Regions from separate parts of the Serratia sp. CoH_122_TC_1 genome, predicted to be linked through region 1. Evidence: predicted binding sites of a transcription regulator. Region 1 holds the regulator's gene; each other region holds the start of a gene.

Region 1 (6,140 bases):
CCAATATTTCTCTGCCGGGTCTGGGCATTGAGTATTCCACGGATGGTGGCAAGCAATGGCAGCGGTACGATGCCAACGCCAAGCCGCGTGTTGGCGGTGAGGTGCTTATCCGCGCGATAAGCCCGGACGGGAAGCGCTACAGCCGTGCCGAGAAAGTGTAATTTTTGAGCCACGGCCCGTCTGTTCGCAGGCGGGCCGTTATTGATCCTCAATAGCAGCGACCGACGGTAATCAGAGATGAATTCGATACGGCTGACCTTTATGGTCGTTGCTTTTTTTTCCGGGATTGCCGGGGCACTGCAAATACCGACCCTGAGTCTGTTCCTCACGACCGAGGTGCAGGTCACGTCTTTATGGGTCGGTTTTTTTTATGCGGTTAACGCTGGCGTTGGCATTATTGTCAGTTTTTTACTGGCGAAAAAATCAGACCGCCAACGGGATCGGCGCAACCTGATTTTAATCTGTTATTTATTGGCGGCGGGGAACTGTCTGTTATTTGCATTTAATCGCAATTATTTAACGCTAATAACGGTGGGCGTGCTGTTAACGGCCATCGCCAATACGGCGATACCGCAATTATTTGCTCTTGCGCGTGAGTATGGCGAGCGCTCATCGCAAAACGTTGCGATGTTCAGCGCGGTCATGCGCGCCCAACTTTCTCTTGCCTGGGTCTTTGGCCCCCCATTGGCGTTTATGCTGGTGGTGAATTATGGCTTCACTGCCATGTTTATTTTTGCCGCGGGGATATTTCTGTTAGTCACTCTGTTGGCTTGGCGGATATTGCCCGAGGTGGCGCGTGTCATCATCAATAGCCACGTCGAAACGCAGCAAAAAACGGTCTTTGATAAAGACGTTAGCCTGCTGTTTTTTGCCTCGGTATTGATGTGGACCTGCAGCGCCATGTATCTGATTGATGTTCCGCTGTATATCAGTGCCGAACTGGGTTTGCCGCAGCGTTTGACCGGCTGGATGATGGGCGTTGCCGCTGCGATAGAAATCCCGATCATGATCCTGGCAGGGCGTTACGTGAACCGGGTGGGCAAACGCCTGATGATGTTGACTGCGATGGTGGCTGGCATGCTGTTTTATGCCGGCATGCTGTGGTTTACCTCTCCCGTTGGCTTGCTGGTCTTGCAGGTCTTTAATGCGATATTTATCGGTATTGGGGCCACCATCGGCATGCTCTACTTCCAGGATTTGATGCCGGAACGGGCGGGGATGGCCACCACGTTGTTCACCAACAGTATTTCAACCGGCGTGATCCTGGCCGGAATATTACAAGGGATCCTGACCGAGTACGGGCCACATTCCTCCGTTTATCTGTTAGCCATATTACTGCTTTTTATTGCTTTACCTGTCGGTTTTAAAACCCGGGAAGTGTAGGTGGTTTCTGAGTGAGTCGTTTATTTTTAAACACAAACAAGGATATATGATGGCTATATTGGTGACGGGCGGCGCCGGTTATATCGGCTCGCATACGGTGTTGGCGCTGTTGGAAAGGGGGGAGAACGTCGTTGTATTAGACAACCTGTCCAACAGTTCGTCAGAGTCTCTGTTTCGCGTAGAAAGGCTGACAGGGAAAAAAGTCATTTTCTATCAGGGGGATATTCAGCAATATCACCTATTGGATCACATCTTCCGTCAGCATGATATTCATGCTGTTATTCATCTAGCCGGTTTGAAATCTGTTAGAGAATCAACCGAGCAGCCACTGAAATATTATCAAAATAATATTTCTGGCTCATTGATCGTACTGGACAGAATGCGCCATGCGGGCATTAATCAGTTTATTTTCAGCTCTTCGGCCACCGTTTACGGACCTGCGGAATATACTCCGCTGACGGAAAATTGCCGTGTTGGGCAGACCACGAATCCTTATGGCACTTCCAAGCTGATTGTTGAACAGATCCTGGCAGAGTTTGCCACCACTGCACCACAGATGGCGATCACCGCATTGCGTTATTTTAATCCCGCCGGGGCGCATGAGTCTGGCTTGATTGGTGAAGATCCCGCCGGCATTCCCAATAATCTTCTGGCGTATCTGGCACAGGTGGCTATTGGCAAACTCGCGGTGTTGCCCGTGTATGGCAACGACTACCCGACCAGCGATGGAACTGGTGTACGTGATTATATCCACGTTATGGATCTGGCTGAAGGGCATTTGAAAGCGCTGGATAACCTGCAGCCAGGTTTTAACGTCTATAACCTGGGTACGGGCAAGGGTTACTCGGTACTGGAAATTATTCAGGCGTTCGAACGTGCCTGTGGATTCAAGATCGCCTACCAATTTAATCCCCGGCGTGCGGGTGACATCGCCGAGTGTTGGTCCGATCCGTCGTTGGCTGCGGAAAAGCTGGGTTGGCAAGCTAAGCGCAGCCTGGAAAAAATGGTATGTGATGCGTGGTCTTGGCAGAGTAAAAATCCGCAGGGTTATGGTCCATTAATAAGGATGGCTGCCGATGGCGCTTAACAACGGGCATTTTGGCGCCCTGCAGGATGATCTGTTTCGGGCTGAATATGAGGCGCGGCTAAGCGATTTGAAGTTTGAATTCGTGAAGTGCCAACGTCAGGCTACGCCAGCGGCAAAGGCGCGTTATCAACGTGGGGTGAATCAACTACGGGAATGGCTGTCTGCGCAGGGGCATTTATTTGATGCCGCACGCTGTTCTTCACTATTTTGCGTGCCCACGCGGGCACTTGCCGCAGGGGAACAATTGCTGCACCGCATTTGGTTGGGCGGAGCCATTCCTGACGACGCGCGAGAAGTTATCTCTCAGTGGGGGGATGCACAACAAGCGGTGAGTCGTGGCGAGGCTCGTGACTGGGTCGGCATGTTATGGGTTTGGGATGCAAAGCAGCTGGCAAAGGATGCCTGTTTCATTGCCTCACCCCAAACGCATGGCGGCCAGTTGGGTGAGTACGATGCCGGTAACCATCGCCTGCAGGTGCATTCGTTGAGTGAACTGGCGCAAAGAAGAGTCGGTAATAGTTTGGGGTTTATCCATCAGCTCCATGATAAACGCTATTACGCCACACTGTCCGACTACTTCCGCTTTTTGATTTTGATTGAGATGGGGGGCGTGTATATGGATATCGACACACTTCCCCACCGAGCGGCGACACTGTTTCTGATCAAGCCTGAGGTTCCGGACTATCTTCAGTTCCTGCCCGGAGGTGAAGTTAGCCACGTCAGTTGGTTGAATTTGTTCCTCGACGAAACGGGAATGATCATCAGCCGTAAGGGAGATATGGCGCTGTGCAGGATGTTAGCTGGGCTCGATCAAATTTATGCGGGGGAAAGCAGTGAGGTACCGGAAAGAAATCCGATTTATGAACGGAAGCTGTTCGATCCTTTTTACCAATTGTGGAGTCGCCATATTGAACGTACTTTCCTCAGCCACGATCGTTTTTGCCAGATGCATGGTGTTTTGTATGACGCAACCCCACAGGCGGTGACCTGCGGTATTCGCGGTATGCGGCTGCTGGAAGATGTGATCACCAATGAGCGGCTACCGTTGTCGCAAGAAGAAGAGCAGAGCTACCAGCAATGTGTTAGCCGGTTGGAAAATCTGGATTGGCAGCTTGAGCAGCCGCTGGATTTGGCACGCTATGCGGAAATATTTACCGTTGATGAAGTACCTCGCATGGCCTATCCGGCGCAGATTCGGTCCGACATCGATCATTACCACTACTATTCGGTGCTTTCTCATGATCAGCGGCTTGATCGGGTAAACCAGCTTTTTGGGGAGTACCTGATTGCCGACAACCGGCGGCAGATAGCGGCTGGGCATTACTGGCGTTCTGCCCAGGGGGGGGGGGAGGCTGTGCCGCCTGAACCGCGGGGATCGTTGCATTTCATGGCGGGACGGCAGGTGGGTGAAGCGGATAAGACCCGCATGGCAAAGCTGATTTTTAGCACGAGCTACCTGGAATACTGTTCCGTTGGCAATCGTGCTGGGCTGGATCTGGTGTCTTTGCAGCAGGCGCAAAATATCGAACCTTACCTGGATCTGATCACCGTGGCTTACGATCGGCGCGGTGAGTTTGTCGGTTTTTTCAATGCGGCGGCCGTCAGTGAACTGTATGCCATAGACACGGACTACCTTTATCGCGATGAAATGAAACCTCTTGATGAGGCTTACGACAGCTTTGTGCAAAGCCACTGTGTCGCTGACGATTATTTTGTCTGTAGCTTGGCGATTGAGAGCCAATTTCGGGGGCTGGGGTATTTTAACCAAATGTTTGCCTTGATTCAGCTACAGGCGGATCAACGCCAGGCGAAAAACATCGCGCTGTGCGTCTGGCAAAGTAGTGATGCCTGCAAAATGTATTTGAACAAGGGGTTCCGCATTCGTGGTGTGTTTGACCAAGCCAAGGCCATGTTTTTTGATCGGCTGCTCTTTCTTGAATATGCATTGTAACGAGTTTACTCATCCGCGTGTCGGCGGGGGAGTTGACGTTGAAGTGGGTGTAAGTGGGAAGTGAGAAGTACCGTGGAGAAGTGCCGCTGCAATTGTTGTCATTTAGCTATGATCTTTCCCCGGGCCTGTCCGGGGATTTTTTTATCTATTTGCTTCAGGCATAAAAAAACCGCCGTTAAGGCGGTTCTCAATGCCGGTTAAGGACATTATTTTTTGTCGTGCAGAGTGTCGTCTTCACGGCAGTCACCCGTTTCACAGTGGCCGTACAGGTACAGGCTGTGGTTGGTGAGCTTGATGCCGTGTTGTTTGGCGATATCACGCTGACGCACTTCGATAGATTCATCGCTGAATTCGATCACTTTGCCACAATCCAGGCAAATCAGGTGGTCGTGATGATGTTGCTGGGTCAGTTCGAACACGGACTTGCCGCCTTCGAAGTTGTGACGAGTCACAATGCCTGCATCATCAAATTGGTTCAGTACGCGGTAAACCGTAGCCAGGCCAATTTCTTCGCCCATATCTATCAGTTTTTTGTACAGATCTTCCGCACTGACGTGATGGCATTCCGGATTTTGCAGTACTTCCAGGATTTTGAGTCGCGGAAGCGTGACTTTTAAGCCGGCCTTCTTCAATGCGGTGTTGTTGTCAGTCATGCGGATTCAGTCCTGTTACTATGCTAATCAAGTTGAGGCGTTCTCGCCTGTGGCATCGGTCGGCACAAAGTGTTAATTGCGTCTCATTATAGAACCGGTTGGCCTAAATAGAAACCGCCGGTTGTTAACAAAGATATAATTGCACTATTGCATGTTGCACACGCAACGTCTTGATGGATGGGATAAACCGATATCTCAGTCTACCTTGACGATGTGAGAAGTTACAAATGTGTATCTTCTATTGCAGTAATCCGTACTGCCGATGACGGCCCTGCCGGCAACACTATGCACTTTGCAGGGCTTTTGTTCAACCTTTGGCGTTACCCGACGATCTCGGCCAGGCTCAACTCTTCGACGATTTGTTTTACCCAACCTTCGACACGTTCATTGGTCAGTTCTGGCTGGCGATCTTCGTCAATGGCGAGACCGATGAAGTGGCTGTCACTCGCCAAGCCTTTCGACGCTTCGAAGTGGTAACCTTTGGTTGGCCAGTGGCCTACAATGGCGGCGCCACGTGGTTCAATGATGTCGCGGATAGTCCCCATCGCATCACAGAAATATTCTGCATAGTCTTCTTGGTCGCCACAGCCAAACAGCGCAACCAGCTTACCGTTGAAGTCGATCTCTTCCAGCGTTGGGAAGAAGTCATCCCAGTCACACTGGGCTTCGCCGTAGTACCATGTCGGGATACCGAGCAACAGAATATCGAAACCTTCCAGGTCTTCTTTGCTGCTTTTGGCGATGTCGTGAATTTCGCAAACATCGTCGCCAAACTGTTGCTTAAGAATTTTCTGGATCATCTTGGCAATGTTTTCGGTATTGCCAGTGTCGCTGCCAAAGAAAATGCCTACATTAGCCATATCGCGTATAACCTTTAAATTCAATAAATTGCATTACACGATGTTAGCGCTGACCACGATAACACCGATTAAAATGATGCCATAGCAAGGGAAACCCTTACCGGTAATTGCGTATCATGCCAGAAATTTACCCCGGGGTTTTATCACGTTTATGCGATACCGGGTGGAATAAAACGATGTTGATCGGGCGTCATCCTTAACGCCGC
Region 2 (6,140 bases), on a different contig from region 1:
GCCGTAACAGGCAGTGTAATGCCCCTTTCATCGCGCACTCTCCTTAAAATTCCATACCTTACGATAGCGGAAAATCAGGTGAGCTCCGGCGGGGATACTTTTGACAGCGGGACTTTTTATATCGCCCGCCGGTTAGCGTGCCCTCACCGCTCGGGGAGAAATGCCAAAGCGCTTGCGGAATGCGATGGATAAATGTGCGGGGCTGTAACCCACACGATAGGCAATGGTGGCAACATTGGCCTCTTCAGCGCTGAGCATGCGGTGTGCCTGTTGCAGGCGATACTCTTGCAGCCATGCAAAAACGCTGTTGCCGAAGATCTGACGGAAGCCGTTGGTGAGCTTGCGGGTGTTAATCCCCACCTGTGCCGCCAGACGATCCAGTCCTGGAGGATGTGGCAGGTTGGCAATCAACAGATCGCGCGCGGCATGGAGACGCTCAATGTCCGATCGTGAGAGGCGTAGATCGGCCGCCTTTGACGGGGCATCGGACAGGTGTTGCAGGCTCATGGCGATGAGCTCCATCGCCTTACCCGCCAAGTACAGATCTCGCGTGGCACCTTGCAACGGGCAAGTGGCAATCTGTGTGGATAACGCCAACAACAGTTTAGGTGCCGGGCCGATAAGCATTTTCGGCGGTTGCCCTGCCCGAGACGTTAATGCCGCCGGAAGCAGTTCAGCATGTTGATCCTGGCCGTCGCTCTCCAATTGCAAAATGGTGTAGCGCAGAGGGGTGTTGCGTTTAAAACGGTGTGTGACGGCGAAGTCGCCAAGGTTACTGAATGCACAAAGTGAAGGCTCAGCGATATGCCGTTCGGCCTGCCCTGTAACCCGGCATTGCATCTCGCCACTGTGCACCAGCGCCAGTTTGATACCGTTGATCAACGGATCATCTTCCCAGACAGACTGCGGTTCCAGCCAGGTACCGCTATGTAACAGGATGTGCGGTGCATATTTTAGGCGCTCGGGGTGCGGAACGGGCGTAATAATTGGCTGATGCTGTGCTGTGGAAAACGGCAGGGTTGTCATAGTGTGCACGGGGTCAGATAACGGGCAACAAGGCTTTCACTATGGCATAACGGCCGGCAAATGAAAGTAATTCTTATTCAATCCACCAACCGCCAGGGAGATGCGCCAACTTCTGAGGTTGATTTCAGCCCGTTACTCTCATATGCCGCCGTTTTGATCGCCTTGACAGGGTTACGGCGGCCACTGATGATGCTTAGCTACCTCATCCGTTTAGGTTCAGATAATGAAAACATCCCCCGCCGTCACCATTCACTATTGTTCGCAATGCAACTGGCTACTGCGCGCAGCGTGGATGGCACAAGAGCTGCTGCACACCTTCAACACCGATCTGGCTGCCGTTACGCTGGTTCCGGGTACCGGCGGCATTTATGAAATTTCCGTCGATGGCGTAGTCATTTGGGATCGAAAAATCGACGGTGGGTTCCCAGAGGCATCTGCGTTAAAGCAACGTCTGCGCGATCGCTGCTTCCCCGAGCGTTCCTTGGGCCATGTGGATAATAAAGGGGCTAAAGGTTAAGGCACTGTCGTTTGCGCAGCCTGCCGTAATTGGCTCATGGCTGCCGGCATAGCCAAACCAAAGTTCAGCAAGGCACTGTCATCAATCACCAGCAGGTGCCGCTGCTTACCCGCAGGCGTAAACGCCAACCCAGGTAATTTCCAGAGATTCACTTCGCCGCCCAGCCTGCGCAGACTGCCCTTACCTATTACCAGTAACTGTGGTGCTGCGGCAATTAACCCTTCCTGGGTCAGCAACTGATAGCGAGTCACGTTGGCCATCGCGTTCTGTAAACCGGTGCTGCGAATCGCGCCATCAGCCGCGGTGCCTTTACCGGCACCCATCGCCGAGATACCGGTATGTGCCATAATGAACAATACCCTGATGGGCAGCAGATGGGTTGGCACGGCATCCAGTTGACGAGCCAGTTTCGACTGCAGAACCTGCCCCTCTTTTTCACGCCCGAGCGCGGTGGCGATCACGGCAATTTTTTCATTAATTACGCTCAACGCGGGTTTGCCCGTCACCGTTACAACGGTAATGCCAACCTGCTCAAGCTGTTGTAATACCAACGACGGTTGTGCCAGTTCACTGGCGATCACCAGCGTAGGTTTCAACGCCAAAATGCCTTCGGCATTGAGCTGACGCATATAGCCGATATTCGGCAACTCTGTGGCTTGCAGCGGTTGTTGACTGGTGCTGTCACACGCGACCAATGCTTGCTGTGCACCTAACGCATAAATAATTTCCGTGACGTCTCCACCAATAGATATCACACGTTCGTTGGCAAAAACAGAAAACGGCAGCGCCAATAATCCTAGAATCCAGGCTCTCATTGGTTTTTTCCTTCATGGGCAGGATAATCAGGTAACAAGCGCCTTCCGATAAGAAAGGTGCTTGTTGGGCTAAAGGTGTATCCAAGGACGGGGCTTAGAAATCGACGTTTACGCCAAGTTGGAAGGTTCTTCCCGGCATAACGGCCAGCGCATTATCGTAAGCATCCTGTTTGGTAGAGTCCGTGAGTTCACGGCTGCTCAGATAATCACGGTATTTTCTGTCGGTGATGTTATATACGCCGCCGCTCAGCTTCACATTACGGGCAACCTGCCAGTAAGCCGACATATCCACCAGACCGTAACCCGGCACCCGCAAATACTCGGCCGTTGCGTCAGTGAGCGTACTGCCGCTGGCGTTGCTATAGCTTTCACGGTTGGTGGCTGCCGCCTGTTTGCCTTTCACAAAGGTCGCAGTAATGGCGGCACCGTAGCGTTTCGCCGGATCATCCCACGCCATCCCTACAATGGCTTTCATTGGCGCGACGCTGTCAATATCGACATATTTGTCGCCTGAATAACTAGACTTGGATTTCCCTTGGTTGTAACCCAGCGCAAAATTCGCGCTCAGACCGTTAACCTGCTCAAACCAGGTACCGAAATTCAGTCGAGTACTGATTTCGCCGCCGTAGATGTAAGCCTTGTCGCGGTTTTCTGCCTGGTAAATGGTGTAGATATTGGAAGGCACGTTAGCGAACTTGCCCGGGCTGCTGGCACGTTGATAGCGGGTATACGCAATAAAGTTTTTATAGGTGTTGTAGAACAGCGACGTACGCACCGTAACACCCTCAACGACGTCTCCCTTCATGCCCCATTCCAGGTTATTGCTGGTCTCGGTTTTCAGATCGGCGTTACCAATCAACGCATACTGTGCCGTACCTGCATAGCTGGAGCCAAGGTTCCATGAACCATACAGCTGACTGGCGTTAGGGAACTGCGCCCCACGCTTGTACTGTACATAAGTCATCAGCGTTGGCGTAATGTCGTATTGGAAACTGAGTGACGGTAAGACTTGCGTGTCAGTATTGCTTTTGCCGTACAGCGTTTCCAGTTCAGACTCCGTGAGCACCGCGCTCCCCGTGGTCAGACTGCTCAGGTTTTGCGGTTTCGTGCTTTGGTGAGCCACGCGCACACCGGGTACAACGGCAAAGCCATGTCCGTCCAGATCAAACTGGATTCGGTCCTGTACATACCCACCCAGCACGTAACTACGGCTGTCAGACTCTGGCTGCATGATGGCGGTGAACGCGCTTGGCGCCGGTTCTTCCCGGAATGGTCGCTCGGTATCCGCCACGCGTGCATTAACCCCACCACTCAGCGTATGGCGACCCAACGTTTTGGCGATCTGTGTTTCAAAACCGTAGGTGTTAACGTTGTAGTCGGAGTAAACCCGCTCCATGCTGCCGGTACTGGTCGGCATGTAGGTGTTATCATGTGCTTGAGTCTGCTGGTAATAGATTTTTGATGTCAGAGTATCGACAAAATCATTGTATGGCGTCCATTCATCTTTCAGGCTGACGCCCCAACGGCGCGTATTGCTCTGCTGCTGTGCGGTGCCCAGAATGGCGCTTCCGGCCGAATTCCAACTGTCGTAATGGGTATGGTTGGTTTTGTCGTAGTAATCTACCGTGCCGGTGAGTTTGTGCTCGTCGCTGGGTTGCCAGATGCCGGAAGCCATCAGCGCATTGGAATGCCAGTTGGCCGGATAAGCCTCATTGGTACCACTGTTATTTTGCGTTTCCTGCCCATCCCGGCGGCTATACACAAACACCCCTCGCAACTGCTCATCGCCTGCGGCAGCGGTGATGCCGTTATGCCAACTGCGATTGGATGAGTCGTAATCGCTTTGGTAACCAAAGTAGGTCTGCTTGGTGGGTGACAGATACTGGTCCGCCGTCTTGGGTGAAAACGATACCGCGCCACCGATAGAGGTATTACTGCGTTCTGTTGACGTCGCCCCCGATTCAATGTCCACTTGGCCGTACATGTAAGGGTCAAGATAGTCCCTGCCGATACCGAAAGTGTTGAGCCCCGCACGGCTAACATAGCTACGCCCAGTCGCATCTGGTTGTGGGATCCCATCGACATCCAGCCCGACACGGTTACTCTCCAGGCCACGGATGTTATATCCGGTGTAACCACTGCGATCGAACCCGCTTTTCCCGGAAGAAGAGCCACCACTGACACCCGTTGCACCAATCAGCGTTTCATAACGCATTATTGAGCCAAAATCATTCCCCCCTTTTTTCTGCATATCTTGTGCAGAAATCGTGGTTATTGTTCCGGCTTTTTTTTCAATTACCGGTGCAACAACCGTTATTTCCTCTTCATTTTGCGTGGTCTTTTGTATTAAGGGTTTATTTACTTCACCATTAACGTAAAAAGTGGTGCTGGCCAGAGCCCCGCATAGGACGGACTGCCCGATAATTCCCCGGTAATTAAAAGTTTTGCGCATGTATTAACCCTGCATTAATTATTAGTATAAGCTCGCAGTTGCTTCGTCACCCGGGAGTTAACCGGGTTCAACAATATTAATGAAAAGTAATAATGTAAAAATAAAGGTCTTTCTACGTAGACTTGATGAAACACATGATAATGATAATGCTTATCATAAGCAATATCGTCATAATATTGATTGATGTATTGACGCACTATTTCCCAATTGCTTACGCAATCCTTACATAGCGGTACTACAGTAGGCCGGAGACGGATGTTCAAGCATGCAGGGATGAAAAACCCTAAGAGAACGGTGGGCATAACCCACCGTGACTGAGTTAAACAATAAAGTCTGTCGCCGTATTCGCCTGCCCTACAATTTGAACCAGGAAGTCTGGAGAGGCGTGACCATTTATATTCAGCGCTAATTCACTTAAATTGCTTTGTGAATTATAGGTCAGCAGTGCTTCCCCTGCCTGGCCACTGAAATTGTCAACAAAATGAATAAAGTCCGCACCTTTAGCGCCGTGATTAAAGAAGGACAGATCAATTTTGTCGATGCCGGTTTCAAAGTCCACGATCTTATCAGGGGATGCGAAAGGTGAATCGCTCACCGCTGCGAAAACAAAAATATCGTTGCCGCTGCCACCGTATAGCTGATCCTGCCCCCCACCGCCGTAGATCACATCATTACCGGCACCGCCGTGGAGAATATTGGCGGCGTTATTACCGACGATAACATCATTACCCGAACCACCGATGGCATTTTCAATAATTGCACCCAGTGCAATGGACACGTTCCCCTTCAACCCACCGACATCAGAGAAGGAGCCTTCTGTCAGGTTGATGCGCTGGTTCTGCGTATAGCCGGAGAAATCAAGGGTATCATTACCACCCGCATCCCAAACGGAGAAAACTAATTTCTGGCTGCTGTCCGTCGCCGTGTAGAAATCCCTGCCGGTATTGGAGTTGAACCCGTATACCGTATCCCCGGTACGGGTACTGGTATTCGCGCCATAGAGATGTTGAATAGCGGCAATATCGTCAACCAGAGGCGCTGCGGCAAAATAGCCGCCGTTATCACCACCGGTAACGCCTTCATCCCAATAGCTCATCACGCTGAACTGGCGAGTGTCTTCGGCATAGGTCCCCTTCGCATAGCTAGGGTTTTGGCCGGCATTATAAGCACCTGGGTGATCTAACCCCAGCGTGTGCCCTAATTCATGCGTGATGCTCAGGCGGCCGTAGTTGCCCAACTCAGGGTACAGGTTGGCGTAAACCCCGTCGCGGGGATCCGCGTAATCGTAATTGATGTTGAACCAGCTTTGGCCATCGGTATTATGCCCGCG
Region 3 (6,140 bases), on a different contig from region 1:
ATTTTCGCTGCGGCACTGGCTGAGTTTGCCGAAGCGGGCCTAAAAGGCGCTCGCATGGAGAACATTGCAGAGCAGGCTGCGACCACCAAACGTATGGTGGTTTATCACTTCAAGAATAAAGAATCGCTCTACCTGGACGTGCTTGAGCACGTATATCTGCATATACGCGCTCACGAAACGGGGTTGGATTTGCAAGCACTGGCCCCGGTAGAGGCCATGACCCGGCTGGTAGAAGAAAGCTTTAATTACCACGCAGAACACCCTGACTTCATCCGCGTGATCTGCATGGAAAACATGATGCGCGGTCAGTATATCCGCCAGTCACCACGTATTAAGGCCTTGAATCAGAGCGCACTGACACTGCTGGAGGCGATATTGCAGCGCGGTAAGCAAGAGCGGCTGTTCACTCCAGACGCCAGTGCCGCTGACGTGCATCGATTGATCAGCAGCCTGTGTTTCCACTATGTCGCCAACCAGTATACTTTTAATACCCTGTTTGAAAGCCATGAACCGCCCGAAGATCAGGTGATTCATAACCGTCAGTTGGCGGTTGTGGCGACCCTGCGTTACCTGGCGTTGGGACGGTGATGACCAAGGATACGCTCAGAAAGAACGTATCCTGCGGGGTAAAAGTGCACCAGATCTTAGGCTGTTGTCGCACTAATCAACCTGTTGTGCGTTAGCTAAATATTTGGCCATTTCCGCTTCAGGCACCATACCACCGCCCGTTGCCCATACCAGATGGGTAGCACTCTTCATCTGCGCCTCATTCAGCCCCTGACTTGCCAGCCACTCGGTATCTGCCGTGACACGCCATGGCCCCGGCATACCGGCCAAGGCAGAAGGCTCAAGCTGAATGTGCTCATGACGATCCAGCAACCCCAGAAGCGCAAACATCTCATCATCGCTGAGCGTGTAAAAACCGGAAAGCAGGCGCTCCATGGCGCGCCCAACGAAGCCGGATGCGCGTCCAACCGCCAGGCCGTCTGCCGCGGTGTGGTTATCAATGCCCAAATCCTGAACGGCAATGCCATCGTGCAGTCCGGTGTGCACACCCAGCAGCATACAAGGTGAGTGCGTCGGCTCGGCAAAAATGCAGTGCACATGGTCACCAAAAGCCAGTTTCAGCCCAAAAGCGACCCCGCCGGGGCCACCGCCGACACCACAGGGCAAATAAACGAACAGCGGATGTTGGGCATCAACCTGAATGCCTTTCTCGTCAAACTGACGCTTCAAACGCCCACCGGCAACGGCATAGCCCAGGAATAACGTCTGTGAGTTTTCATCATCAATAAAGAAACAGTGTGGATCCTGCGCGGCCTGCAAACGGCCCTGTTCCACGGCGACGCCATAATCTTGTGCGTATTCAACTACGTTGACGCCATTATCACGCAGCTTCTGCTTTTTCCATTCACGGGCATCTGCCGACATGTGCACGCTGACGCTGAAACCCAGTCTGGCACTGATAATGCCGATCGACATACCCAGGTTACCGGTTGAGCCCACCGCAATGCGGTAGTTGCTGAAAAATTCGCGGAACTCCGCCGAGAACAACCTGGAATAATCGTCCGTTAACTGCAGTTTCCCTGCTTCCAGAGCCAGTTTCTCTGCATGTGTCAGCACCTCGTAAATGCCCCCGCGGGCCTTGATCGACCCGGAGATTGGCAGGTGGCTGTCTTTTTTCAGCCATAAACGCCCGCCTAACGGCAGGCTATAGCGCCGATCGAGCGCCGTTTGCATGGCAGGAATCGCGACGACATCAGATTCAATCACCCCGTTGGTGATGCGCGTTTCCGGGAAGGCGGCGCTCAGATAAGGGGCAAAACGCATTAACCGTTGTTCCGCATCGGTCACGTCGGCAGCGCCAAGACCGACAAAGGGCAGCCCCGCGTTCAACGTGGTCGCTCGTGGGTTGAACCAGGTCACCGGTTTAAGGTCGATCAGTGCCTGCACCAGCGGGAATTGGGTAACCCATTGCTGAATCTGTGTCTTTTCCATTTTTGTTCTCTACGCTGCACAAAGGTTAGCTCTAGGGTGCAGCGATTCGTCGACGCTGACAAATGATAAAAATTCAGCCCTGCGTGAGCAGGGTTGATGCAAAAAGGTGATTTGCGTCAATTTACACCCCAGGATGACGCTTTGCATTACACAGAATCACCTAACTGCCCCACAGCCAATATGACTGCGGGGCAGTTAGCTGCGATGTTATCCGCGAGCTGCCGCCTCTAACGCCGCAACATCCAGTTTGACCATCTGCAGCATCGCCTCGGTTACCCTTCTTACCTTCATGGCATCGGGATCGTTCATCAGCTCTGTCAGTCGCTTGGGAACAATCTGCCAACTCAACCCCCAGCGATCGCGCAACCAACCGCATTGCTCAACACGACCGCCGTCGCTCAACGCATCCCACAGGCGATCAACCTCCGCCTGATCTGCGCATTCGACCATAATGGAGAAACTGTGGTTGAACGGATCCAAAGGGCCCGCTTCAATCGCTGCATACCGCTGGTCACCCAGCGTAAAAGCCGCCAGTTTTACGCTGCCTGCCGGGCCGCTGGGGGTGTCGGCAGGCAATGTGGAGTGCCAGGTTAGGGAAGAACCGGGGATCAGATCGATGTAACAGCGTAGTGCTGCATCCATGTCTTTCTCAAACCACAAGTGTTGGGTTATTTTCACAATATCCCCTCCGCTATTGGTCCAGGATAGATTCGAAGCCGCCGAAGATCATTCGCTTGCCGTCAAACGGCATTTTTTCGCCCAACGCTTTCATACGCGGGTCGGTCATCATCTTCTGATTCGCCTCATCGCGTACGGCCTTAGACGGGTATTCGATCCAACTGAATACCACAACTTCATCAGCTTCAGCCTTAACCGCACCACGAAAATCGGTGAGTTTGCCATCGGGGATATCATTACCCCAGCATTCGACGATCCGCGTGGCACCGAACTCTTTAAACAGGGGGGCCGTTGCGGCGGCCAGTTTTTGGTACGCCTCCTTATTGGCGGCGGGTACCGCCACCACAAAACCTTCAACATATTTCATCGGAGATTCCTCTTGTCTGTTCGACAGTCGGTGTGGCGCAGACGGAGCTGCCTACGCCCTCTTCCATTTTAGACGCCATTGGCGGGGGCAACCATTTACACCCCCGGGGGGCTCAAAGGTCGGGGGTGTTTCGAGGGAGTAACTCTGGCGTTGCGACCCGGTTCCGGCCACTGTTTTTGGCTTTGTATACTGCTAAGTCCGCGATTTTCAACAGGTTGTCAAGATTCTGTTCGGAACCGCCAATGCAGGTAACCATGCCGATGCTCACCGTGATTTGCAAATGGTTACCGGCTGGCATGGTGATAGATTCAATTTCAATTCGTCGACGCAAGCGCTCAGCCAGCGACATCGCATCTTGCGGTTGTTCGATCGGCGCCACGATCGCGAACTCCTCTCCTCCCATGCGGCCAAAGAGATCGTGCTCGCGCAGGTCCCCCATGATGGCGCGGGTAAAGGACAACAACGCCACATCGCCGCCAGCGTGGCCAAAACGGTCATTGATCGATTTAAAATAGTCGATATCCAGCATCATAATGCAGACCCGTTCCCCTTTTTGGCTAACCAGGCGCGTGCCACGCTGCATAAAGGCGTTGCGGGTTAATACGTGGGTCAGCGCATCGTGGTTCGCTACGTGCTCTAACCTGCGCAGCAGTGCATTTCGGGCAAAATTCATGCTGGCGACAGCGATCGGCCCCAGCGCCAAAAGCGCCACGCCCAACCGCATCGACACCGTATTTTGCAATATCGTCATGTCGAGATTAATAGCGATCAGCCCCAGATCAATCGCCAGATGGCACCACAATACATAGGCCAACACGGCAATCATCGTACTGAACAGCGAAAACGTCATCGCCAGCCACAGCAGGATTGGCATGGGGAAAATCACCGCGCCGGGGCCGCCAATCACGACGCTGCAGATACAGGCCATCGTCAGCAGGATTAACACGGCGACCTTTGTGCAGATGTTGTACCACTGACTGCGCAAGGTCACTGCCTGCGTAATGCTGCGCAAATACCCTTTCCAGTCTGCCGGTAAAGCCAGAATAAACGGCATTAACGTAATGTAATTGGTGAACTCAGAAGACAACCACAGCGCCAATGAAGGCAGATATTGACGACCGAACAGCAACACTGAAGCCCCTGCACCCAGTAACCCCGTTGCGGTCGCACTCGCCAGGCAGATAGCAAACAGATAAATACTGGACGAGGTACGTTCCAGGGCACGAATTTGCGGCGGCAAAAGCATAAACAGATAATATCCGACCGCCACACCCGCCATATTGGCCCCATTGAGCAATAGGGCTTTGCCCAGCGTACTGCCGGTGAGTAAATCGGCTGCCAAATAACCCAGCATGGCCATCGCCCACCCCACAGGGCTGGCGAGTTTAGGGTAACGCACCAGAACGGCCAGCAACACGGCATTGGTCGGCCAAAATGTCGCCAAAAGGCCGGTAGGTCGGCTTTCAATGCCAAAGATACAGGTTGCAAACACCAGCAAAAGAACGATCACTGCATGCTGTAATTTTGTCGCGCCAGATAACTCGGTGGTGTGCATCTTGCTTCCAGAGGCTTGCGAAGAATACGGATAAAATCTAGCCTGCATAATGGCAACGGATAGCCCGTCTGCCATGCCTGACGGTGCACGTAAAACGCGCAGCCAGACTCATATTATTGCCACTTTTAGCGGGGTTGGCACCCGTTAATTAACGCTTTAAAAATACTATTATGTATCAATCTGTAGCGTTATGTAGTGGCCGAATTCCCATGCTCCCTCGCCTGTGGCGCGTCGTGTTAAACGAGGCCAGATTGCGCTTCACCACAGCGCAAAAGCGTAGCGCGCGGTTTTGGCTGCAAAGCTCCAGGATCGCGTTTCCCCCAATCAGACAAACATTCACTATTCAAATCGTGCATATGCAAATTATAATAAAAATGATAATCGTTATTATTTATTAATTTGATATGGAATTGTATGCACCAGGTAGAAAGTCATCGTCTGAATAAAACAAAAAAATGTCAGGTTTTTCGTTCAATTCCCCTGCTTGTCAGCGTCTTACCGGCACTGCCTGTGGCCACCGCCCAGGCAGAGGACGAGTCGCTCACCGTCACAACCAGCTCCTTGCCAGCAGCGGGCTACAGCACGGATAGCGCGTCCACCGCCAGCAAAACCAACACCCCACTCAGCGAAGTGCCGCAATCTGTCAGCGTTGTCACACCTGACGTCATTAACGACTTCCAGGTCAAAAGCGTCAACGATGCCATGAAATTCGTCAGTGGCGTGACACAGGGTAATACGCTGGGCGGCACTGAAGACGGGTTTGTCAAACGTGGTTTTGGTGTTAACTCGGACGGTTCAGTATTCATCGACGGCGTTCGTAGTAATCAGGGCTTGAGCATGGACGCCACCACTGACCGCGTTGAGGTGCTTAAAGGCTCGGCGTCGTTGCTGTATGGCATTCTCAGCCCTGGCGGCATCATTAACCTCATCAGTAAAAAACCGCAATACGACTGGAACACCCGCCTCAGCGGTGCCACTAACAGTTTTGGTGGCGGCAGCGGCACGGTCGACGTCACCGGGCCACTCGGCAACGGTTTTGCTTTTCGTTTTATTGCCGAGCGTCAACACGAAGATTACTGGCGCAATTTTGGCACCGATGAGCATACGCTGATTGCACCGTCACTCAGTTGGTTTGGCGATAAAGCGTCATTCAACATTGCCTACAGCGAATACAAATACGATATTCCTTATGACCGCGGCACGGCCTTTATCAATGGCAAGCCTGTCGATATTCCTTATAACCGCCGGCTGGACGATTATGCCAACCACGCATGGGGCAAAAACAAACGCCTCAACGCACATTATGACTACGCACTGGACAGCACCTGGACCACCCGTTTCAACTATGCCTGGATGCAACGTCGCTACGACAGCAACGAAGTGCGTGCCACGGCGATCGACACCGCCACGGGAATTGTTTCACGCCGTGCGGATGCCAACCGCGGCTTCAACCACCAGACAAACTATTATTCCTGGGATGTGATCGGGTCGCCGATCGCACTTGGCATGCAACATGACCTGTTGGTGGGCGTCGACTATGAG
Region 4 (6,140 bases), on a different contig from region 1:
TCGGTCGTAAAGGCCAATGCCTATGGTCATGGTATTAAACATATTTGGCGCAGTTTGGCACAGACCGACGGTTTTGCTCTGTTGGATCTCGCTGAAGCCATTACCTTGAGAGAGTCTGGCTGGCAGGGGCCGATTCTTTTACTGGAAGGTTTTTTCAAGCCGCAAGATTTGGCCTTGCTCGATCGCTATCGTTTGACCACATCGGTGCACAGTGATTGGCAATTGTCGGCGATAGCTGAAGCTAAACTGTCGGCGCCACTGGATGTTTACCTGAAAGTGAACAGCGGTATGAATCGTCTGGGATTTGCACCGGAACGTTTGCACGCGGTTTGGTTGAAAGCGAGGGAGATAAGCAATATTGCGAACATGACGGTGATGAGTCATTTCGCCACTGCTGATGGCCCTCAGGGAGTGGTAGAGCAAATGAGGGTTGTTGAAGACGCGGCGTCGTCTATCCCTTTGCCGCGTTGTTTAGCTAACTCTGCCGCCACGTTGTGGCACCCAGAAACCCATGGTAGCTGGGTGCGGCCAGGTATTGTGCTCTATGGCGCTTCGCCCAGCGGGCAATGGCGTGACATTGCGGAGAGCGGTTTGCAGCCCACCATGACGCTGAGCAGCGAGATCATAGGGATTCAAACGTTGAAACGCGGCGATCAGGTTGGCTATGGTTGGCGCTACCGTGCCGAAGGTGCGCAGCGTATTGGCGTAGTTGCTTGTGGCTATGCAGACGGTTATCCGCGCCATGCGCAGACCGGGACACCTGTCTGGGTAGACGGTGTGCTGACGCGGACGTTGGGTACGGTTTCAATGGATATGCTGGTGGTTGACTTGACGCCATGCCCAAATGCCCAAATTGGGGCGGAAGTAGAGCTTTGGGGACGACGCCTGCCGGTTGACGATGTTGCTGCCGCGGCAGGCACGTTGGGCTATGAATTACTGACGGCGTTGGCCGCCAGGGTACCCGTGACCACTGAGGCTTAAAAGCCTCAGGCGACTTTCTTCAATTGACCTTTAATTTGCTTGCTGCGCTGCCGCGCGTGCAGCGCCAGCAGGCAACCCACCAGCATCACCAGTGCGAGTGACAGCTTGGGTTGCAACGGCAGTGCCATTGTCAATAAGCCTAGCCCCGCACCACCGGCCATCTGTACAAATCCCACCAGGGCAGAGGCAACTCCAGCCTCGTTAGAGTACGGCTCCAGCGCGTAGCTGGTTGCCGGCCCCATCATAAAGGCAAGCCCTGCGCAGGCACAGGCGACAGGCAGCATATAAGCCAGCCAGTGAGTTTGCGCCGGGCCTGGCAGCAAGAACACGCCAAGCAGCAATCCAACACAGCCGATGCCCATCAACAGCCCGCCGGTCGCAAGGCATACTGGCCGCCCGACCTTGTGAATAATCCGATTGGCGAAAAAACTCACCAGCATGATCCAAAAGCCGTTAGCGCCAAACACCAGTGAGAATTGCAACGGGGTTAGGCCGGCGGTTCCCATCAACACGTTAGGCGCTAGTGAAACATACGTCAGCGCCATCCCCATCGCCCCAGAGTTAACTACGGCGAAGGACAAAAAGCGGCGGTCGCTAAGAATTCGGGCATATTGTCGCACCGGTAATCCTTTGACACGCACAGTATCCGCCGGGCGAGTCTCTGGCAGCCGCAGGGCGATCAGTATCAAGACAGCCAGGGCGTAACACACCAGGAACCAGAACGGTGCGCGCCAGCCAAAGGCTTCAGCTAGCAGACCGCCGAGCAGCGGTGCCAGTGCAGGGATAATATTCAGCGTGCCGTTGAGAAAACCAAAGGCGCGCGCCGCATCGTCACCGTTCATTCGGTCACGCACACCGCTGAATGCCACTACCGCAGTGCAACAAACCGCGACACCTTGCAGCAGTCGCGAGGCAACAAACACCGTTGGCGTGGTTGCCAACGCCGCCATGGCCGCGCCAAGCATATAAATAACAATACCTGCCAACGCCACCGGCTTGCGACCGTAGTTATCCACTAACGGGCCGGCGATAATCTGCCCAAGGCCCAATACCAGAATGAACAACGAAATAGTGGACTGAATCAGCGCTTCGCTGCTGTTAAGGCCGAGAGCGATCGCGGGGATAGTCGGCAAATAAAGATCGATGCCCAGCGGGCCGAGAAGTACCAGGCTAAGAAGCAGAAACAGAAATTTTTGCATAACAAAAACAGCACGTCCGAGTGACAAAGAGGGCTAGAGTAGAGACTCTGGCGTTAAATAGAAAGGGGCAAAACATAGGCTGGTTATCGCTTCGCCTGTCTGCTCCGCTTACAGTGCAGAGTTTTTACGATAGTAAAGTGCTGAGATCGTATCTGCCACGTAGCGCGCCTGATGTTTGGCGTCATCCAAGGCGCGATGAGGCGTGCCCTCGAATGCCCGTTCCTTCTTGGGATTGAAACCCAGCAGTTCGGCCAGCGTGATCACGGTACGAACGTCTTGCGTATCCCAAAACTTCCAGGGGCACGGCATTTCAAGCTGCTGAAAGGCATGTTCGAGGATGGCGCAGTCGAATTCTTTACCGTTACCCCAGACTTTTACCGGGTCGGTGCTGTTCATATGGATAAACCGGCTCAGGTTGGTCAGCGTTCGTTTAAGTGTCTCAGTGCCACCGAAAGCCAGCTTACGGGCTCCATCTGATTGTTTCGCCCACCAGGCGACGGTATCCAGGCTGATGGTCCTGCCGGGTTGATCTTTTTGGCTACTCACGGCGTTTTCAAACTCGGCGCCCAGTTGGCCGGTTTGGGGATCGAAAAAGACAGCGGCAACGACCAGAATCACCGCGCTTGGCTTTATGTCCAGCGTTTCAATGTCTAACATGAGATGGTGCATTGGGGCTCCCGGCTAAGTGAGGTCGTGCATAATCTTACTACAAACCGGGCGAGGATGCGCCGTCAGGCCTGTATGTCTGAAATGACCGGCGGATTTAAAGAATACTTTGAAATAGTCTAAGGCAGGGTAACCGAGGTATGATACTCAGGGTTCTGTTGTCGGGTTGGTTCTATCGGTGAGAACGTTTATTTTCATTTTGTGTATGGTCGGTTATCTGCTGGTATTGAGCTACCTTGGCGTTTTTGTCACTGATAAAATATGTGAAAAGTCTAACAACTACACCAAAGTGTGCCGTCTGGTAGATATCTCCGAGCCTCACATCCCAAGACAATGACCGGCGCTCAGCCCAAATAATCGATGGTAATCAACGGCGTCAATATGCCTGCCAAACTAGCCAGTGTTATCCATTGCCGCCAGCCCAGGCGTGCCAACCAATCTTGACGCAGGGGTGGCGTTGCCAGTTGCCCTACGGCGACGGTGCCCGTAAGCAGCAGCGTCAGAAAAATAAATACCAGCCCACGGCTCCATGCATTGAATTCAATATGCAGTACATTGGCGTAATACAGTCGCATCAGAATGTAATAGGCCAACATAACCCAAGCGAAATGCGTGCGTTTTTTCAACACCTGATAGAGAATAAATGCGATGAACAGGCTGTGGCACACTGAGATCAACGGCGCTTCAATCGGGTGCCTGACACAGCCGTTATATACCGCCAGGTAAACATTAAAGATCAACTGTGCATAGACGGTATATATATACCAGCCATAGATGACTTTGAGTTTTTTGGGGGTTGGTGGTATAGGGCAATAGTCCGGTATCATTGAAGCCTCCTGAGCTGACTAGCGTTATAGCACCCAAAAACTAAATGAATTTGAAACGCCAAACAGGCTTTATTTTGGCCCCGAATGGGAACTAATCAAGGTATGTCAGGTCTGTATCGAACAATACGAGCTTTGGCGTTAATAGTTGAATTCTAATGGTAATTCATTGATATGAAAGATTATAAAAATAGCCGCTTCGCAGCGTATCTGTTGATTTTTACGCTGGGTCTTTATTTTTTGCTTCCGCCAATGCTGGTCGCTTTCTTTTTTAAGTGGTTTAACTTAAACCCTTTCGTCATTATTCGATTTTGGCATTTTAATCCATTCTCCGCCGATCGGGGCATTCCCATTTATCAAACCTTTATATACGTATTCGTCGTATGGGGTGGGTTGAATGTTCTGGTTTGGGGAACGCTGTTTGCGATAGGGCGTTTGTATGCCCGGTTCACCAGACCTCGTTGAAGGTCAGTACCCAATGCTGTAAAAGTTGTAGATACTAAGCACTTTTCAAAATATAATGATAATCGTTATCATTTTTGGCTGAAAAGGGTGAGAAGGGATATCCCTTATGCGCCACCCAATCCGGTACGTACCTGTCACATTTACTCCCATTCTATGGCCAGCCTTGAGCTGGCACTTTTTTTATTTTCAATAAGATATGTCCATTCTGACTATGGGGCACCTGTGGGCTGAGTCACTTCGGAGGTTCATAAAAAGCCAACGTATAGTGTAAATCATTATGGATAAAGAGAGTGATTATCATTAGTATTTACATTTTGTAAGCCTCTGTGGACGCATTACTCGTTGTAACGGGCGAGCTGGCTCATAGAGTGCGATTTAATGATATTTACTAGGGATTACAAGCATGTCGATTATTTTTCCTGTCAAAAGGTCGCGTGTTTTATGTGCATTCGCGATCTTCCTGCCATTGACGTCGTTAGCTGAAGATACGTTGGTCGTCACGGCAAAAACCGCAGACACGGCAGAGGCACAAACACAAGGCTACCAGGCCACTACCAGCCAGGGAGCCACTAAAATCGATACCCCCCTGGTCCTGACGGCGCAGTCTGTCTCGGTGGTTACGCGCAAGCAGATGACCGATCAGAGTAGCCAGACGGTTAACGATGCGTTGAAATATGCACCGGGTGTCTTTACCAATTTTTCCGGTGGTGCGACGCGCTATGACACCATTGCGTTACGTGGTTTTCATGGTGGTGACGTTAATAATACTTTCCTTGATGGTTTACGTTTGTTGAGTGACGGCGGCACTTACAATGCCTTGCAGGTTGACCCTTGGTTCCTGGAGCGTATCGATATTATTAAAGGGCCCTCGTCGGTGATGTATGGGCAAAGCATTCCGGGTGGGTTGGTCGCGCTCACGTCCAAGCGGCCGCAGTTCGACACGCAGGGGCACGTTAATCTCAGTGCCGGTAACAACAGCACTAAAGGCGGTGCCTTTGATGTGACAGGGCCATTATCGGATCAATGGGCTTATCGCTTGACGGGAATGACGCGCAGCAGTGAAACCATGTATGACCACCAGCGCGAAGAACGTTATGCTATTTCACCGTCATTACTGTGGCAGCCGGACGAAAATACCTCGTTGTTGTTAAAAGCCTATTTGCAAAAAGATCCTTCTGGCGGCTATCACAGCGCGGTGCCGGCTGATGGGAGCCTTTACTCAAGCTCAGGAGACAAACTGGGCCGAGGGTTCTTCGACGGCGAAAGCAGCCGTAATGTGTTCAAACGCTGGGAACAAATCTACAGCTACGCTTTCTCACACAGTTTTAACGATGTTTGGTCATTCCGGCAAAATGCCAGCTATACCCATTCCAATGTTGAATTACAGCAGGTATATCAGATTGGCTGGGATCCAGAACACCAATTGTTGAACCGCTATTACAGCGGTTCTGCGACCTCGTTGGATGCATTTGCTGTCGATAATCAACTTGAAGCTGATTTTGCTACCGGGTTGCTGGAACATAAAGTGATGCTGGGGCTGGATTACCAGCGCTTTCGTAACAATCTGTGGGATGAGTCAGCAGGGGCTTCTACGTTGAATCCCTATACCGGCGTGTCCGGTGGCGCGGGGTTAACCCATCTTACGCATACCGATTCCAGACGTCACTATGAGCAGACGGGGGTGTATCTACAGGATGAAATCAGTCTGCGGAACTGGTATCTGAATCTGTCCGGCCGTTTTGACCGCATAGATTCAAAAAATACGGTGCTCAACACGGGCACTAGCGATGCGCGTAGTGATGATAACTTCAGCGGACGTGCGTCGTTGCTTTATCATTTTGATAGTGGTTTTTCACCTTATGCCAGTTATAGCACGGCGGTGACGCCGGAGGCGCTGCCCGATCAGAACGGACATATGTTGAAACCGAGCACCAGCGAGCAATATGAGGTGGGTTTGAAATACCAGCCGCCAGGCAGTTCATCAATCTACAGCGTGGCGCTTTAT

The links. Region 1 encodes Fur, which represses iron uptake genes when iron is present. Its sites were predicted from a motif close to ATAATAATGAGAACNACTATCAA; they were not measured.
Positions count from the first base shown of each region.
Region 2: AC2FC2_RS04820 (TonB-dependent receptor domain-containing protein) is a predicted target of Fur. The motif match lies at 4,945-4,967, and genes of this name have one in related genera.
Region 3: AC2FC2_RS11935 (TonB-dependent siderophore receptor) is a predicted target of Fur. The motif match lies at 4,967-4,989, and genes of this name have one in related genera.
Region 4: AC2FC2_RS24660 (TonB-dependent siderophore receptor) is a predicted target of Fur. The motif match lies at 4,420-4,442, and genes of this name have one in related genera.

Region 1 covers NZ_JBXWLA010000015.1:45,627-51,766, reverse strand. The annotation lists gene AC2FC2_RS18775 (beta-N-acetylhexosaminidase) at 1-161, shown strand, start outside; gene AC2FC2_RS18770 (MFS transporter) at 238-1,383, shown strand; gene galE (UDP-glucose 4-epimerase GalE) at 1,433-2,470, shown strand; gene AC2FC2_RS18760 (glycosyltransferase) at 2,460-4,421, shown strand; gene fur (ferric iron uptake transcriptional regulator) at 4,628-5,074, opposite strand; gene fldA (flavodoxin FldA) at 5,395-5,934, opposite strand.
Region 2 covers NZ_JBXWLA010000003.1:85,945-92,084, forward strand. The annotation lists gene AC2FC2_RS04800 (ABC transporter ATP-binding protein) at 1-31, opposite strand, end outside; gene AC2FC2_RS04805 (helix-turn-helix domain-containing protein) at 133-1,026, opposite strand; gene AC2FC2_RS04810 (Rdx family protein) at 1,250-1,543, shown strand; gene AC2FC2_RS04815 (heme/hemin ABC transporter substrate-binding protein) at 1,540-2,358, opposite strand; gene AC2FC2_RS04820 (TonB-dependent receptor domain-containing protein) at 2,453-4,810, opposite strand; gene AC2FC2_RS04825 (serralysin family metalloprotease) at 5,130-6,140, opposite strand, start outside.
Region 3 covers NZ_JBXWLA010000008.1:62,603-68,742, forward strand. The annotation lists gene AC2FC2_RS11910 (TetR/AcrR family transcriptional regulator) at 1-588, shown strand, start outside; gene dsdA (D-serine ammonia-lyase) at 661-1,998, opposite strand; gene AC2FC2_RS11920 (VOC family protein) at 2,206-2,676, opposite strand; gene AC2FC2_RS11925 (DUF1428 domain-containing protein) at 2,690-3,043, opposite strand; gene AC2FC2_RS11930 (GGDEF domain-containing protein) at 3,156-4,598, opposite strand; gene AC2FC2_RS11935 (TonB-dependent siderophore receptor) at 5,013-6,140, shown strand, end outside.
Region 4 covers NZ_JBXWLA010000025.1:28,224-34,363, forward strand. The annotation lists gene dadX (catabolic alanine racemase DadX) at 1-981, shown strand, start outside; gene AC2FC2_RS24640 (multidrug effflux MFS transporter) at 987-2,180, opposite strand; gene AC2FC2_RS24645 (3'-5' exonuclease) at 2,289-2,849, opposite strand; gene AC2FC2_RS24650 (hypothetical protein) at 3,191-3,673, opposite strand; gene AC2FC2_RS24655 (hypothetical protein) at 3,845-4,135, shown strand; gene AC2FC2_RS24660 (TonB-dependent siderophore receptor) at 4,539-6,140, shown strand, end outside.